Linked DNA regions of Azospira inquinata. The protein of the gene in region 1 interacts with the protein of each later gene in a pairwise test. Links are inferred from orthologs where the notes say so. Each region holds a gene or a part of one and is shown on either strand. Other genes may lie near its edges. The genes, in order: ndk and Azoinq_RS07355.

What was found.
Region 2: the proteins of ndk (region 1) and Azoinq_RS07355 interact in binary tests that used the Escherichia coli proteins (3 or more experiments, as listed by UniProt). The link is inferred for Azospira inquinata from one-to-one orthologs.

The regions. Positions count from the first base shown.
Region 1 is NZ_CP064782.1:2,829,461-2,832,754, forward strand. What follows is about bases 15-2,994. They hold ndk (nucleoside-diphosphate kinase), read left to right. Parts: upstream 15-1,281; coding sequence 1,282-1,707; downstream 1,708-2,994. Other genes in these bases: Azoinq_RS12845 (TRAP transporter substrate-binding protein), read left to right, coding at 98-1,075; rlmN (23S rRNA (adenine(2503)-C(2))-methyltransferase RlmN), read left to right, coding at 1,715-2,818; pilW (type IV pilus biogenesis/stability protein PilW), read left to right, coding at 2,815-2,994. Outside these bases: more of pilW, read left to right, coding at 2,995-3,294. UniProt on the Escherichia coli protein: Major role in the synthesis of nucleoside triphosphates other than ATP. The ATP gamma phosphate is transferred to the NDP beta phosphate via a ping-pong mechanism, using a phosphorylated active-site intermediate.
Region 2 is NZ_CP064782.1:1,615,238-1,618,259, forward strand. Bases 284-2,991 are described here. They hold Azoinq_RS07355 (5-formyltetrahydrofolate cyclo-ligase), read right to left. Parts: upstream 2,091-2,991; coding sequence 1,476-2,090; downstream 284-1,475. Other genes in these bases: Azoinq_RS07345 (TonB-dependent siderophore receptor), read left to right, coding at 284-390; Azoinq_RS07350 (tetratricopeptide repeat protein), read right to left, coding at 519-1,376; Azoinq_RS07360 (lytic transglycosylase domain-containing protein), read left to right, coding at 2,140-2,991. Outside these bases: more of Azoinq_RS07345, read left to right, coding at 1-283; more of Azoinq_RS07360, read left to right, coding at 2,992-3,022. UniProt on the Escherichia coli protein: Involved in the removal of 5-formyltetrahydrofolate.

The DNA.
Region 1 (3,294 bases):
CACAGTTTTCCCGGATCTATTCCTTTTGGCAGAATGAAGCCCAATTAATCCGGGGTCGGAAGCGATGATGGGGTGGATGGGAAAAATCCTGTGGGGAATGCTGCTGTGCCTGGGAAGCCTGGGGGCTACGGCCTGGGGGCAGCCCCAGATCATTATTAAATTCAGCCATGTGGTGGCGCCGGACACCCCCAAGGGCAAGGCGGCGGAATACTTTAAGTGGCGGGCGGAAACCCTGACCCGGGGCCGGGTACGGGTGGATGTGTATCCCAACAGCCAGCTTTACAAGGACAAGGAAGAACTGGAAGCCCTCCAGCTGGGGGCGGTGCAGATGCTGGCTCCCTCCCTGGCCAAATTCGGGCCCCTGGGTATCCGGGAATTCGAGGTCTTTGACTTGCCCTATATTTTCGATAACTACGACATGCTGCACCGGATTACCCAGGGGTCCGTGGGGCGGGAACTGCTGGATAAGCTGGACGCCAAGGGCATCAAAGGCTTGGCTTTCTGGGACAACGGTTTCAAGTCCTTTTCCGCCAATACCCCCATCCATCTGCCCGGGGACCTGAAGGGCAAGCGCCTGCGCATCCAATCTTCCAAGGTGCTGGATGAGGAAATCCGGGCTCTGGGGGGGCGTCCCCAGGTGATGCCGTTTTCCGAGGTTTACCCGGCCCTCAAGGCCGGGGTGATCGACGGGACGGAAAACCCAGTTTCCAATTTCTACACCCAGAAAATGTATCTGGTGCAGCCCTATCTGTCCCTCACCGACCACGGCTATCTGGGCTATGCGGTGATCGTGAACAAGCGCTTTTGGGATGAATTGCCCGCTGATGTGCGCAGCGCCCTGGAACAGGCGGTGCGGGATTCCACTCTCTACGCCAACCGGATCGCCAAGGAAGAAAACGACCGGGCCCTGGAGGCGGTGCGGCGCAGCGGCAAGACCCACATCTATCAGCCCAACGCCCGGGAGCGGGCCGCTTTCAAACAGGCCCTGATTCCGGTACATGCCCGCATGGCTGCCCGGATCGGGCCGGACCTGATTCGGGCCATTTATCGGGAGACCGGCTTCAAGGCCAATTAACGCTTCTCCCTTAAAAGTTGCCGCCTGCGCTCACTGGACGCGCACCGGGTTATTCACCGGTGCGCGTTTTTTTATGGCCGGGTGCTGGGCTGGCGGGCTTCCCCGGCCCCTGGCCCGGCCCAGGACAAGCGGATAGCCTGCGGCTTTCCATGAAGGTCTGGTAAAATATAAAGTTATTCTCAAACCCAGCTATTGACGGAGTAAAAATGGCTATCGAACGCACCCTTTCCATCATCAAACCCGACGCCGTTGCCAAGAACGTGATCGGCCAAATCTATTCCCGTTTTGAAGGCGCTGGTCTGAAGGTCATCGCCGCCAAGATGGCTTGGCTGTCCGCCGAAGAAGCTGGCAAGTTTTACGCCGTGCACAAAGAACGTCCCTTCTTCAAGGATCTGGTTTCCTTCATGATCTCCGGCCCGGTGATGATCCAGGTGCTGGAAGGGGAAGGCGCCATTGCCAAGAATCGGGAACTGATGGGCGCCACCGATCCGAAGAAGGCCGATGCGGGTACCATCCGCGCTGATTTCGCCGAATCCATCGACGCCAATGCGGTGCACGGTTCCGATGCCCCGGAAACCGCCAAGGTGGAAATCTCCTTCTTCTTCCCCGAAATGAACGTCTACTCCCGCTAAGCCGTCCATGACCGTCAATCTGCTCGATTTCGATCCCCAGGGCTTGGAAGCCTGGTTCGCCTCCCGAGGGGAAAAGCCCTTCCGGGCGCGCCAGGTGCTGCGCTGGATGCATCGTTTCGGGCAGAGTGACTTTGACGCCATGACCGATCTGGCCAAGAGTCTGCGGGAAAAACTCAAGGCCGAAGCGGAAGTGCGTCCCCCCGCCGTCCGCAGCGACAAGCTGTCGGACGACGGCACCCGCAAATTTCTGTTTGACGTGGGCAACGGTAACGCGGTGGAAACCGTGTTTATCCCGGAAGATGACCGGGGCACCCTGTGCGTATCCACCCAGGCGGGTTGCGCCCTGGACTGCGCTTTTTGCTCCACGGGCAAGCAAGGCTTCAACCGCAATCTGGAAGTGTCGGAAATCATCGGCCAGCTCTGGCAGGCCAATCGGGCTCTGGGCGGCTTCGCCCCGGACGCCAAGGACGAGCGGAAAATCAGCAATGTGGTGCTCATGGGCATGGGGGAACCCCTGGCCAATTTTGAGCACACCGTGGCGGCCCTGCGCCTGATGCTGGATGATAACGCCTACGGCCTGTCCCGGCGCCGGGTTACCGTCTCCACCTCCGGGGTGGTGCCGGCCATGGACCGGCTGCGGGAAGAATGCCCGGTGGCCCTGGCGGTTTCCCTCCATGCGCCCAACGATGAATTACGGGATCGGCTGGTGCCGATCAATCAGAAATACCCCCTGGTGGAACTGATGGCGGCCTGTCGTCGTTATCTGGAAAAAGCCCCCCGGGATTTCATTACCTTCGAATACGTCATGCTGGACGGGATCAATGATTCCGATCAGCATGCCCGGCAACTGTTGGACTTGACGTGCAAGGTGCCGTGCAAGTTCAATCTCATCCCATTCAACCCCTTTCCGGGATCTCCTTTCCGCCGCTCTCCCGCGCCCCGTATCCGCCGCTTTGCCGATATTTTGATTCAGGCCGGAATTGTCACCACTACCCGGAAAACCCGGGGCGACGATATCGATGCGGCCTGCGGTCAACTGGCCGGGCAGGTCAAGGATAAGACGCGACGGACGGCGGGGCGGCTGATTCCCATCGCCGAGGTTCGTCCATGAAACGCTTTGCGCTGTTCCTGTTCGCTGCTTTTGGCGTCTTCTGGCTGGGCGGTTGCGGTAGCACTCCCCTGGCCCAGGCTGCTTCCCTGATTCCTGCGGTAACGTCCGATGGGGCTAGCCCCACGCCGGGGCCTTCGGTGGGAGAACCGGCCAAACGGGCCAAGGTGCATACGGAACTGGCGGCCCTCTACTTCCAGGACGGCAACATGGCGGTGGCCCTGGATGAACTGAACAAGGCGACCCAGGCCGATTCCGGCTACGCGCCCGCCTACAACATGCTGGGCTTGGTGCATATGGATCTCCACGAAAACGGGGAAGCGGAACAGAATTTCCGCCGGGCCCTGTCTTTGACCCCCAATGCGCCGGAAGTGAATAACAATTTCGGCTGGTTTCTTTGCCAGAACGGCCGGGAGAAAGAATCCATCGCCTATTTCCTGGCGGCGGTAAAAGACCCCTTGTACCGCACACCGGACCTA
Region 2 (3,022 bases), 1.2 Mb from region 1 along the record:
CTGAGCGCCGGTTACACCAATCTGATCACCCGCCTGGAGCGGGATGACAGTGCCCAGGGCCAGCCCCTCAACAACTGGTGGCCCCGCCATACCCTCAAGCTGTGGGGCAACTACCAGTTCAGCGGCAGTCTCCAGGGCTTTAGCGCCGGCCTGGGCCTGAATGCCATGAGCCGCTTTGCCGGGAACGGCAGCAGCGCGTCCCGGGAACAGGGGGGCTACGGGGTGGTGGATGCCCGCCTGGGCTACCGTTTTACCCCCAAATCCAGCGTTTCCCTGAATGTGAAAAATCTGTTCGACCGGTCCTATTTTGCCCGGATTGGCGGTTCCAATACCTACAACACCTACGGGGAGCCCCGCAGCGTCATGCTGACCTGGCGGTTGTCCCTGTAGGCGGGTAGGGCCCCGGGCCTCCGGGGAAAAACCGGGGGCCCGGGTCGGGGCGGCTAGACGGGTCGGGGGTCAAGGGGCCCCGGTTTCCTTGGGAGCCTCTTCCCTGGGCCTTTTCCGGGCCCCGGCGCCTAGGGCCAGAGAAACATCATGCGGGGAGGGGTGCCCGGCCGATCCGGGAAGGCGGCCCAGGGAATGGCCCGGAAGCATTGCTCTGCTTCCCGCGGCCGATGCTGGGCCAGGAGGGCGTAGCCCCGCAGAATGCGGGCGTCCAGGTCCTTAGGGTCGGCTGCCAGCCGTTGTTCCGCTTGGCGCTGTACCCGGAGGGCGTCCCCCTGGCGCTGCATCAGCAGAACCAGGCGTTGGCCGAACCAGAAATGGGTTAAATCTAGGGCCGGGATGGCCTGGGGCTGTTTGGGATCGTTGTGGCAGGACTGGCACTCTGCCGAGGTCCAGTGGGCCAGCTCATGGACGATGTGCTCCAGGGCCTCCCGCTCTTCCCCTTCCCGGCCTTCCAGCTGGGCGAGCCGGGCCCGGAGGGCCCAATAGCGGCGCTGATCCCGGGTATTGATGGCCTCTAGGGGCTGGACCTGGGCCAGTTCCTGCCGGGCGGCGGCAAAATTGCCCTCATCCAGATAGCCGTTGGCTGCTAGAACATGGGCCAGGGCTCTCAGGGAAAAAGGGTCCGTGCCGTTCTTCAGGGCCTCCAGGGTGGTCCGGTCCCCGTTGCGCACCGCCGCTTCCCGGGAAAGGCGCAGCCAGGTGGCCCGATCCGCCGTAGTCTGGGGCTCCCCGGCCATGGCGGCCAGGGCTCGGGCCGTTGCTGCCGGGTCCTGACGGGCGTTTTCCCTGATCTGTTCCAGCCGTTCCCTGACCCCGGTGGGGGCGGCGGGACTTTCGCTGGCTCCGGCCGCCAGGGAGGGGAGGGCGCTCAGGGCCAGGAGCAGGGCTCCTGCCAGCACGGACAGGGGGGAATGGGGTAGGGGCATGGCTGGGTCCGGAAAAAAGGAAAGGGGGGATTGTTCCCCTCCCGGGGCCGGGCCCGGAATGCGGCGGATTGTCGCAGGGGTGGGTGGGGGCCGCCGGGCTCAGGCCTGGGGCGGGGAAAAGCGGAAAATGCCCGCTTCCGTTACCAGGGCGTCCAGGGGCATGTCGTGGGCTTCCGGGCGAATATCCGCCACCCGGGCCTGTTCAAAACCCACGCCGATAGCCAGGGGGCGGGGGGCCAGGGCGGCCAGGGTGCGGTCAAAGTAGCCGCCCCCATAACCCAGCCGGTAGCCTTTTTCATCCACCCCATTAACCGGCAGCAGCAGGACGCTGGGGACGACCCAGTCCCCGGTGGCCGGGGTGGGAATGCCGTAGCGGTCCGGGGTCAGGGGGGTATCCGGGGTCCAGGGGCGAAAGGCCAGGGGGGCGGCGTTTTTCACCACCACCGGCAGGGCCGGGGTGGCGCCCCGGCGGGCCAGGTCCACCAGGGCGGGGCGCAGGTCCGGTTCGTTATGGACCGGCCAGCAAAAGCCCACTACCTGCTGGGCCAGTTGGGGAAAGCCCGCCAGCAGGTGGGCGCAGATGGCCTGGGAAAGGGCGGCCACCTGTTCCGGGGCCAGGGCCAGACGGGCGGCCACCAGCTGCCGGCGCAGGGCGCTGCGGCAGGAAAGGGAGTGGGGGCCGGCGGGGGCCGGGGAGGAAGGGGCGGCGCTCATGTGCTATGCTGCGAATGCTGTAGTCCTGGCGTCCAGCTTATCACACACGATGTTCTCCCCCTTTTCCTCCTCCCGCTTTTCCGCCCCCCTGGCTCCCTGGCGTGCCGGGCTCGGCAAACTTCTGTGGATCGGCCTGTGGGCCTGTTCCTCCCTGGCTTCCGCCTATACGGATGACCGCTTTCTCCTCGCCCGTGACGCTTTCCGGGCCGGGGATGCGGCCCGGCTGGAACGCCTGGCTCCCGAACTCCAGGGCTCCGATCTGGGGCCCTATGTGGATTATTACCGGCTGCGCATTCACCTGGATCAGACCGATCCGGCGGCCATCGCGGATTTTCTCAACCGGCAGGACAAAACCTACCTGGCGGAAAAGCTGCGGGGCGATTGGCTGCGCTTCCTGGCCAAGCAGCAACGCTGGCAGGAATTCGACGCCGAATATCCCAAGGTTTCCCAGCCGGACCAGGATTTAGCCTGCTACGCCTTGCAGGGACGCATTCAGCGGGGCGATGGTCGGGCCCTGGATGAGGCCTTGCCCCTCTGGCGCAGCCTGATGGACCCGCCCCCGCCCTGTGTGCCGGTGCTGGAAGCCCTGGTGCTGAACAAGCGGGTGCTGGCCGCCGATGTCTGGGACCGCATCCATCTCCAGTTTGAAGCCAACAAAACGGCCCAGGCCTGGAATACGGTCCAGTATCTGCCCGTCTCCCAGGCCCCGGACAGCCGGACCTATGCCCAGGTGGTGGATAAGCCCCTGGTCTGGCTCTACCAGCTGCCCCCCAGCTTTGCCGCCAACCGGCAGGTGCGGGAATTGGCCCTCCTGGCCCTGCAACGGGTAGCCCGCAATGACCCGGCGGTGGCCAAGGACCGGCTGGAAAAGCTCCAGGACCAGTTCCAGGCCAACGACCTGCACTGGATTTGGGGCGAGGTGGCCTGGCAGG